One region of the Micromonospora nigra genome, then DNA from elsewhere that is predicted to be linked to it. Evidence: riboswitches for the same ligand, from Rfam matches in the RefSeq annotation. Region 1 holds a riboswitch; each other region holds the start of a gene.

Region 1 (3,266 bases):
CGACTGACCCGCCGCGGGCCGCCGCCCCCGCCGGGCATCAGCGCAGCCAGACCCGCAACGGTCCCACGCCCCGGAACCCGGCCGCGACGGCGACGGCAAGGTCGCCGCCGTGCTCGTAGCCGACCAGGTGGCGGTCCGCGCCCGCCGCGCACACCCCGGCCCACACCCGCGGCGCCGCCGTCGGGTCCGCCGCGAAGACGTTGGAGACCCCCACCACGTCGCCCCCGGTGTGCAGCACCGCGCCGCCGGCCCACCCGCCGTGCCCGTCCGGCAGGCCCAGGACGCGCACGCCGGGTTCGGCCAGCAGCGCGGCCCGGAACAGCGGGCCGCCGCCGTGGGCGGTTGCCCAGGTGGTCAACTGCTCGCTGGTGACCACCGGCGTCAGCTCCGATGCGCCCGGCGTCGGCCCCGGGGGCAGGTGGATCCAGGTCGCCTCGAACAGCACCCGGAATCCGTGCGGGGTCAGGTCCAGGTCGGCGAAGCTGTCCTTCACCGACGCCCCCGGGCCGTCGTCGATGCGGGCCAGCACGGCTGCCGGGTCGACGCCGGGGCGAAGGGTCACCGCGTCGGGGTACCAGGGCGGCGAACGGCGCGACACCGACCAGGCGTCCGCGTCGGTCACGCCGGTCAGACCGTGCGCCCGGCACACCAGGTCGCACCAGGCGGCGTTGTCCCGCGCGGCGGCCCCGATCACCGGACGATCCTAGCGCCGAGCCGGCTCCCAGCGCACACCCAGTGACCTGCCAGGCAAGGGTGGTGCACTGGGGTGAGCCGAGGGAAGGAGCCGCAGATGGGCTGGTTCAGCCGACGGCCGCGTGCCGCGCAGGGCACCCCGACGAAGCTCGACCGCGAGGCGACCAGGGAGGACCTGGCCGCGCTGGAGGAGTTCGTGACCAGCCGGCGGGGAGTGGAGTTCTACCTGGAACCCGAGACGACCGCCACCGACACCACCGTCGTGGCGATCGCCCACGACGGCGAGTGGATCCGCCGCCGGACCGGCACCCCGCGCACGGCCGGTGGCATCGCCCGCAAGCACGCCGTGCCGCTGTACGAGGCGGAGCGTACCGGCTATCCGGAGCGCATGCGGGCCTGGAACCGGTCCCATCCGGAACGCCGGGCCTGCTGAGCGGGATCAGCCGCCGACCGCCTCCCGCGCCTGGTCGGGGGGCATCGCCGTGCCTCCCGTCATCCGGGCGCCGGCTCCCTGTGCGGTCCCGTCACGTTGACCGGCCCGGCGGGGTGTGGCAGCATTCGCGGCCTGACGGCAGTGAAGGAAGCCGGTGCGATTCCGGCGCGGTCCCGCCACTGTCACCGGGGAGCGATCCCCCCTCGTGAGTCACGGCCGTGGGTGCACGGTTGGAAGGCCGGGGGTGAGCGTCGATCCGGGAGCCAGGATACTTCGGCCGTCGGAGCGTGACCCCAGGGCGTGGACACCCGAGGAGGACCCCGATGAGGCCTGGCCTCTGCCGTACCGACGCTACGCGTCCCCGGTCGCTCGACGACCGTCTCGCCGATCTCGGCTCCACCGGCCGGCCCGTGGTCGCCGGCCCGGCTCCTGGCCCCACCCCCACCGTCGTTCACCGCTGAGGTCCGCGCCGCGCCGTCCCCGCGCGCCGTCCACCCCGAGGTGAGCGTGCCGCCGGCTCGTCGCGTCCGCTGACCGCCGCGACCACTCCCTTCCGCGCCACCGGTGCCACGGTGCCGGCTCGCGTCACCGTACGGAGTCACACGTGCGCATCCTGCTGCTGTCCGCCGCCGACACCGATCTGCTGGCCGCCCGCGCCAGCGCCGCCGACTACCGGCTCGCCAACCCCGCCCGGGTCGCCACCGACGCCGTGCCCGCTCTGCTCGACGGCGTCGACCTCGCCGTCGTACGCCTGCTCGGCGGCCGGCAGGCGTGGCCCGACGGTCTCGCCGCGGTGCTCGCCTCCGGCGTGCCCACGGTCGTGCTCGGCGGCGAGGCCGTGCCCGACGCCGACCTGATGGCGGCCTCCACCGTGCCGTCGGGGGTGGCCACCCAGGCGCTGGCCTACCTGGTCGAGGGGGGCCCCGACAACCTGGGCGAGCTGGCCCGCTTCCTGTCCGACACGGTGCTGCTCACCGGCGAGGGTTTCGCCCCGCCCGCGGCCACCCCCGCCTACGGGGTGCACGGCGACCGTCCCACCCGCCCGGACCGCCCGACGGTCGGCATCGTCTTTTACCGGGCGCACGCCCTGGCCGGCAACACCGGCTTCGTCGACGTGCTGGCCGACGCGGTCGAGGCGGCCGGCGGCAACGCGCTGCCCATCCACTGCGGATCCCTGCGCGGCCTGACCGCCGGGGCCGGCCCGCTGGGGCTGTTCGCCCGCTGCGACACCCTCGTGGTCACCGTCCTGGCCGCCGGTGGAACCGTCGCCGCCGACGCCTCCGGTGGGGGCGACCCCGACGCCTGGGACGTCGGCGCGCTGGCCGCCCTGGACGTCCCGGTCATCCAGGCCCTGTGCCTGACCAGCACCCGGGAGCAGTGGGCCGGCAGCGACGCCGGACTGTCCCCGCTGGACGCCGCGATGCAGGTGGCCATCCCCGAGTTCGACGGCCGGATCATCGCCGTGCCGTTCTCGTTCAAGCGGATCGACCCCGACGGGCTGTCGGTGTACGTCGCCGACCCCGAACGCGCCGCCCGGGTCGCCGGGATCGCGGTGCGGCACGCCCGGCTGCGGCACGTCCCCCACGCCGATCGGCGGGTGGCGGTGGTGCTCAGCTCGTACCCGACGAAGCACTCCCGGGTCGGCAACGCCGTGGGTCTGGACACCCCGGCCAGCGCGGTGCGGCTGCTCGCCGCGATGGCCGACGCCGGCTACCACCTCGGCGACGGTCCGCCGCCCGGCGACGGCGACGCGCTGATCCACGCGTTGATCGCCGCCGGCGGGCACGACGTGGAGTGGCTCACCCCCGACCAGTTGGCCGCCGCCGAGGCGCGGGTGCCGGGAGACGTCTACCGGCGCTGGTTCGACCGGCTGCCCGCGCCGCTGCGGGAACGGATGCGCGAGCACTGGGGCGAGCCGCCCGGTGGGCTGTACACCGACGGCGGCGACATCGTGCTCGCCGGACTGCGCTTCGGCAACGTGACCCTGCTGATCCAGCCGCCGCGCGGCTTCGGCGAGAACCCGGTCGCCATCTACCACGACCCCGACCTGCCGCCCAGCCACCACTACCTGGCCGCCTACCGGTGGCTGGCCGCGCCCGCCGCCGACGGCGGGTTCGGCGCGGACGCCGTGGTGCACCTG
Region 2 (3,266 bases), 2.6 Mb from region 1:
GCCCTGGCCCAGTGGTCCACTCTGGTGCGGGCAGCGCTCCAGCATCGCGGTCACCTCGTCGCCCTGGCGGTAGAGGATCAGCGAGACGTCGTCGACCCTGCGGGTGATCAGTTCCCGCTGCGGCAGGTCGATCACGTCGACCACGGAGTGCCAGCCGTCGCTGATCCGGTGCAGCTCGGAGACACTCACGTTGACCTGCGCGCCCTGCTTGTAGGCCAGGTGGCCGCCCAGGTAGGCGCCCGCGCCGGCCGCGCCGAGGCCGAACCAGCCGAGGGTACGGCCGAGGTTGTGCCGACCGGAGAGCCGGGCGGCCAGCGAGCCCGCGTAGAGGGCCAGCCCGACCGTGTTGGAGGCGGCGTGCACCAGGCCGATCCGGCGCTGCTCACGGGATAGGGCGGCCCAGTCGTTGAGGCCGGCCACCGCCGTGGGCAGGGCGCTCAGGGTGCCGACCGCGGTGAGCGTGGTGGCCGCCCGCCGCTGGCCGGGCAACAGGTCCAGCACGGCGGTGCTGATCCACGCGCCCGCGGGCACCTGCACCATCGCCGGGTGCAGGGGGTGCCCCAACCACACGCCGTGCAGCAGGTCGCGGACCCGCTGCCCCCGCAGCGTGCCCTGCACGACCTTCTGCAACCGGTCACCGAACCGGTCCAGCCCGGATGCCTGCTCGATCTTCCTCATCAGTGCTCGCACCCGTACCGACTTCCCGACGTTCCAGGTCACAAACCGGTCGCGGAGGATGAATTGCGCTCCGGGACGGTCAGCGACCAGACTGCCAGCGACCTTCGTGGATGGCCTCGGCGAGTGGGCGGGTGCGCCGCCAGCCGTGCCGGACGAGGTCGGGCACGGCTTCCAGGTGGCTGACCGGGCCGAGGCAGAGCCAGGCCACCGGGCGGATGCCGGCGGGGATCCCGAGCAGCCCGGCGAGCCAGGCCTCGCGGTAGAAGGACACCCAGCCGACGCCGAGTCCCTCGGCGGTGGCGGCCAGCCACAGGTTCTGGATGGCGAGGCAGGCCGAGTAGAGCCCGGCGTCGGCGATGGCGTGCCGGCCGAGCACGGCGGGTCCGCCGCGCGCGGCGTCGTAGGTGACCACGACCGACAGGGTCGACTCCAGCACCCCGTCGATCTTGATGCGGGTGAACCGGTCGGCGGCCTCGCCGTCCAGGGTGGCCGCGAAGACGTCCCGCTCGGTGTGCACGTGCTCGTGGAACCGCCGCCGGGTCTCCGGGTCCCGGACGACCACGAAGTCCCACGGCTGGGAGTGGCCGACGCTCGGCGCGGCGTGTGCCGCCGCCAGGATCCGGTGCAGGGTCTCCTCGGGCACCGGCGCACCGGTGAACTGGGCGCGTACGTCCCGGCGGGTGTGGATGGCGTCGTACAGGTCCATGGCAGGCTCCCGCTGCGCTCGGCCCACGCCGCAGGCGTGGGCACCTGACGCGAGGCCGGTCTTCGGACTCCCGGATCGACGCCTGGCCGTCCGCCTTCCCGGCCGCTGGGCCAGTGGCTGCGCTGCGCGCGTGGACGGTGGCTCCCCGGTCACCGCGGCGGGCCCGTGCCGGATTCGCACCGGCTTCCCGATTCTCCCCGCTCGCGCGGGGCACCTCACATGATGTGCCGTCGGCGATGCTAGCGCCGGCCCGCTCGTCGCTGGCTGCCGGGCGGGACGTGCGGCATGCTGGGCGGGTGGGCGTACGGGTGGAACGCGACGGGCCGGTGACCACCGTCATCCTGGACCGGCCGGCGGCGCGCAACGCCGTCGACGGTCCCACCGCACGCGCCCTCGCGGACGCGTTCCGCGCCTTCGACGCCGACCCCGACGCGGCGGTGGCCGTGCTCTGGGGGGCTGGCGGCACGTTCTGTTCCGGTGCCGACCTGAAGGCCATCGGCACACCCAGCGGCAACCGGGTGGAGACCGAGGGGGACGGGCCGATGGGCCCCACCCGGATGGCCCTCGGCAAGCCGGTGGTCGCGGCCATCTCCGGTCACGCGGTGGCCGGCGGGCTCGAACTGGCGCTCTGGTGCGACCTGCGGGTGGCCGAGTCCGACGCCACGCTCGGAGTGTTCTGTCGACGCTGGGGGGTGCCGCTGATCGACGGGGGCACCGTCCGGCTGCCCCGGCTGATCGGGGAGAGCCGGGCGATGGACCTGATCCTCACCGGCCGGCCCGTGGCGGCCGACGAGGCGTACGCGATGGGGCTGGTCAACCGGTTGGTCGCGCCGGGTGGGGCGAGGACGGCGGCCGAGCGGCTCGCCGCCGAGATCGCCCGGCACCCGCAGACCTGCCTGCGCACCGACCGGGCGGCGGTGCGCGCCACGGCCGGCCTGCCGGAGCCGCAGGCGATGGCCGTCGAACTGGAGTTCGGCCTGGTCGCCCTCGCCACGGACGCGATGCCCGGCGCGGCCCGCTTCGCGGCGGGTGCCGGCCGGCACGGGGCCCCCGCTGACTGAACCGGGCACGGCTCCGCCCTGTCGCTCCCGGCACCGGGCCACGATCGCCCAGGGGCCGCCCGACGACCCGCCGCCCGGTCCGGGTCAGCGCAGCCAGGCACCCGGTCGGTGTCAGCGCAGCCAGGTGGGCGTGGGGCCGGGCGGTTCCAGCGGCGGCGGGTAGCCGTCGGGCGGGGTGGGCAGCCGCCAGGGCTGGTGGACGGCCGGGCCGGCGATCGCGGCCAGCTCCGGCACCCAGCGGCGGACGTAAGCGCCGTCGGGGTCGTAGCGTTCCGCCTGGCGTACGGGGTTGAAGCCCCGGTACGGCTTCGTGTCGTTGCCGGTGCCGGCCACCCACTGCCAGTTGCCGGAGTTGTTCGCCACGTCCCCGTCCAGCAGCCAGTGGGAGAACACCCGCACCCCGGCCCGCCAGTCGAGCCCGAGCGACTTGGTCAGGTGGCCGGCGGTGATCAGTCTGGCCCGGTTGTGCATCCAGCCCTGGTGGCGTAGCTGCCGCATGCCGGCGTCCACGACGGGCACCCCGGTGCGCCCCTGCGCCCAGGCGGCGAGGGCGTCCTCGTCGTACCGCCAGTTCTCGGTGGCCCCGCGCCGGTACGCGTCGGTGGAGATCCCGGGGAAGGCGTCGGTGACCTGGTAGTAGAAGTCCCGCCAGCAGAGCTGCCGGACGAAGGGCGAGGCCCGGTCGTCGACGCGGTTCGCCACGCTCAGCGGGGACAGGCAGCCGAACCGCAGGTACGGGCTGAGCCGGGAGGTCTCGTCACCGGCCATGTCGTCGTGCCGGTCGGCGTAGCGCGGCTGCGCCGGCAGCCAGGCGGTGAGCC
Region 3 (3,266 bases), 2.5 Mb from region 1:
CAGCCCGCTGTCGAGGCGTACCCCCGGAATGAGGTTGAGCAGTTCGGCCGCGACGCTGCCCGGCGGCAGGGCGACCGGGCCGAGCGACACCCCGACGACCAGGGCGACCAGCACCGCGGCGACACCGGCGACGAGCCAGCGCGGGCGCAGCCCGGCCGGCCGGGACGCGACGGGCGTCCCGGCCGACCGCAGCGGCGTGGTCGGCTGCCGCTCGCGGCGGCGGTCACCTCCGGTCACGGGCAGGGCCGTGGTCACCGGCGGGCGTCCGTCACGGGGTCGCCGTGGCGGTGGCGTCGACGATGGCGCGCAGCAGGTCCACCACGCGCGGCCCCCAACGGGAGGCCACGTCGTCGTCGAGGGCCACGATCTGGTTGTTCTTCACCGCGGTGATGCCGGACCAGCCGCCGCGGGCCTTGACGGTCTCCGGGCTCTGCTGGCAGCACTTGGTGTCGGCGAGGAAGATGAAGTCCGGGTCGGCGTCGACGATGACTTCCTGGGACAGCTGCGGGTAGCCACCGTTGCTGCCGTCGGCGTCGGCCGCGTCGGCGATGTTCTCCAGGCCGGCGAGCGTGTAGAGCGAGCCGATGAAGGTCTTGCTGGTGGCGGTGTACAGCTCCGGGCCCAGCTCGTGGAAGTAGGTCGGCTTCTCGGCCCGCTCCGGCACCTCGGCGACGATCTTGGCGATGTCGTCCTTCATCCGCTTCGTGACGTCGGCGGCGGCGTCGACGTTGCCGGTCAGCGCGCCCAGCTCGGTGATCTGCCGGTAGGAGTCGTCCAGCGTCTTCGCGGCCGGGTTCAGGTGGACCGGGATCTTCAGCGCGGTGAGCTGGTCGACGATCTTGTTGGTGTCGTTGGCGAGCACCACCAGGTCGGGGTTGCGCGCGGCGATGGCCTCGGCGTTCGGCTGGTAGCCGGACAGGTCGGTCTTCGGCGCGTCGGCCGGGAAGTTCGACTGGTCGTCGACGGCGGTGACCTGGGGGCCCGCGCCGATGGCGAACAGCATCTCGGTGGCCGTCGGCGACAGCGACACGATCTTCTCGGGCCGCTCCTGGAGGGTCAGCGAGCCGACCGTGACGGGGAAGGCGGCGGCGGAAGAACCGCCGGCATCGGGGGTGGGCGTGTCCGAGGTCTTCTCGGCGCAGGCACCGAGGGTCAGCGCGGCCACCGCGAGGGTGGCGGCGAAGATCCGGGGGGTACGTCTGAACATCGGTCCTCCTGTCGGTCGAGGTGGTGCTTCGCCGACAGGACGCGTACGTCCGTCCGCGAGGCGCCCTTCCTCGAGAGCGCGGGTCGCGACCGCACCGCAGGCGACCTGGCTCGTCCCCGGCAGGGGCATCACAGTTGCGGGACAGCACCGGTTTCGCACCGGCTTCGCTGTGGCGTGGTCGGTAAGACGGTAGCGCACGCCGCGCGGCCCTCTTCCTGGTCACGCAGCGATCCCCGCCGAGCGGCCGCCGACTCCTGCGCGGGGGCGGGAGACGACGACCACTCGACGGGGATTCATCCGCTTTCCTGCCGGATCGGGGCCCTGCCCGAGGTGGAACGGGGCCCTGCCGGGTGGGACGGGGCCCCGTCGGGGGTGGAACGGGGCCCCGCCGGATCAGGAGGCGGTGATGGTGACGTTGTCCACAGCCGCCTCGACCAGGCTCGCGCCCGAGGCGTCCGCAGCCTCCACCAGGATCCGGACGGACTGCCCGGCGTACGGGGTGAGGTTGAGGCTCGACACCGTCCAGGAACCGTTGCGGTTGGTCGCCGCCCCGGCCTGGTTGAGCAGGGTCGTGGTGCCGCCGTTGTGCACCACACTGACCCGGAAGTAGTCGGCCGAGGACGAGTTCGAGGCGTGCGCCAGGTACCAGGCCAGCGACAGGGTCAGGGTGCCGCTCGACGGCAGGGTCACCGCCGGGGACCGGGCGCTGGTGGCACCGCTGTCGATGTCGTAGGAACCGGCACCACTGCCGGCCGGCGCGCCGGTGACCAGGCTGTTGCTGCCCGCGTACGGGGTGAGCTGCTTGGCGCCGCCGGAGTTGGTCGCCTGCGCGGCACCCCGCTCGAACTGGCCGGTGGTGGCGTTGTCCGTGCCGCCGGGGTTGATCGTCCAGCCGGTCGCGGTCTCGAAGGTGTCCGACCAGACCGTGGTGCCACCGCCACCGCCGCCGCAGTACTGCGACTGCTTGCCGATCGCCCGGTACGGGCAGTCGGCGTACTCGCTGAGGATCAGCACCGCCTCCCGGTTACGCGACGTCTGCGCGGGGATCACCTCGTCGGGCGGGTAGAAGCCGCCGCCGGAGGCCGAGCCCGGGTACAGCTCGAAGGTGTACGCCCAGATGCCGTGCGCCGCCCACATCCAGTCGATGCTGCCACCGTCGGTGATGTACAGGTCGCTGGACTGCTGCGGGGTGAAGCCGTTGGTGGCCGCCATCTGCTGGCCGATGGTGGCGAAGGTGTTGTACTGGTCGGCCGTCATCCCGGTGGTGGTGTTGTTGGTGGTGTGGCCGAACGGCCACAGCACCAGCTCCGAGTACGTGTGGAAGTCGATGTTGGCCTTGATCTGCTGCGTCCCACCGACGACGCGGCTGTTGACGAAGTTGCGCAGCGCCTGGGTCTCCGGCGCGGAGAACGCCGACGGGCCCCGGTAGGTGTCCGACGAGGTGGAGCCGGACGAGCCGCCGCAGCAGCCCCACAGGTAGCCCCAGTTGCGGTTCAGGTCGGTGCCGACGTACGACGAGCCGCTGTTCGGCTGGCGGTTCTTACGCCACGACCGGTACGAGCCGGTGGCGATGTCGTACTCACTGCCGTCCGGGTTGACCGTCGGGACGATCCACAGTTCCCGGGTGTTGACGATGTCCCGGATCCGGGAGTCGGAGTTGTAGTTGTCGGTGAACAGGTTGAGCAGGTAGATCGCCATCTCGACGGTCAGGTGCTCCCGCGCGTGCTGCTGGGAGTTGAACAGGATCTCCGGCTCGTTCTCGTCGGAGGCGACGTTGTCGGAGATCTTCACCGCCATCAGGTCACGGCCCTGGTACGAGGTGCCGATGCTGATCTTCCGGGCGATCGTCGGGTGGTCGGCGACCACCTTGTTGACCACGGCGGTCAGCTCGGCGTAGTCGTGGTAGTTGGAGTCGGCGGGCGGGAAGGCCAGCGTGCCGGCCTCGGCCTGACCCCGGTCGGTGGGCAGCGCGGCGACCGCCTCCAGCCGGAACCCGAGACGGCTGATGGCCGCCGCCTCGGCCCGGGTGGCCGAGATGTGCAGGACGCCGTGTTCGGAG

Evidence for each region. A riboswitch is a leader RNA that binds a small molecule or an ion and turns the genes downstream of it on or off. The one in region 1 is predicted to bind cobalamin.
Region 2: another riboswitch for cobalamin. It lies ahead of bluB (5,6-dimethylbenzimidazole synthase); the one in region 1 lies ahead of cobN (cobaltochelatase subunit CobN).
Region 3: another riboswitch for cobalamin. It lies ahead of GA0070616_RS14070 (ABC transporter substrate-binding protein); the one in region 1 lies ahead of cobN (cobaltochelatase subunit CobN).

What each region holds. Positions count from the first base shown of each region.
Region 1 is NZ_FMHT01000003.1:5,765,048-5,768,313, forward strand. It holds gene GA0070616_RS25270 (hypothetical protein) at 38-694, opposite strand; gene GA0070616_RS25275 (hypothetical protein) at 791-1,126, shown strand; cobalamin riboswitch at 1,246-1,422, shown strand; gene cobN (cobaltochelatase subunit CobN) at 1,731-3,266, shown strand, end outside.
Region 2 is NZ_FMHT01000003.1:3,203,988-3,207,253, reverse strand. It holds gene GA0070616_RS13645 (Rieske (2Fe-2S) protein) at 1-678, opposite strand, end outside; gene bluB (5,6-dimethylbenzimidazole synthase) at 758-1,384, opposite strand; cobalamin riboswitch at 1,421-1,617, opposite strand; gene GA0070616_RS13635 (crotonase/enoyl-CoA hydratase family protein) at 1,681-2,445, shown strand; gene GA0070616_RS13630 (cryptochrome/photolyase family protein) at 2,557-3,266, opposite strand, start outside.
Region 3 is NZ_FMHT01000003.1:3,291,372-3,294,637, reverse strand. It holds gene GA0070616_RS14075 (FecCD family ABC transporter permease) at 1-192, opposite strand, end outside; gene GA0070616_RS14070 (ABC transporter substrate-binding protein) at 269-1,207, opposite strand; cobalamin riboswitch at 1,286-1,424, opposite strand; gene GA0070616_RS14065 (M14 family metallopeptidase) at 1,601-3,266, opposite strand, start outside.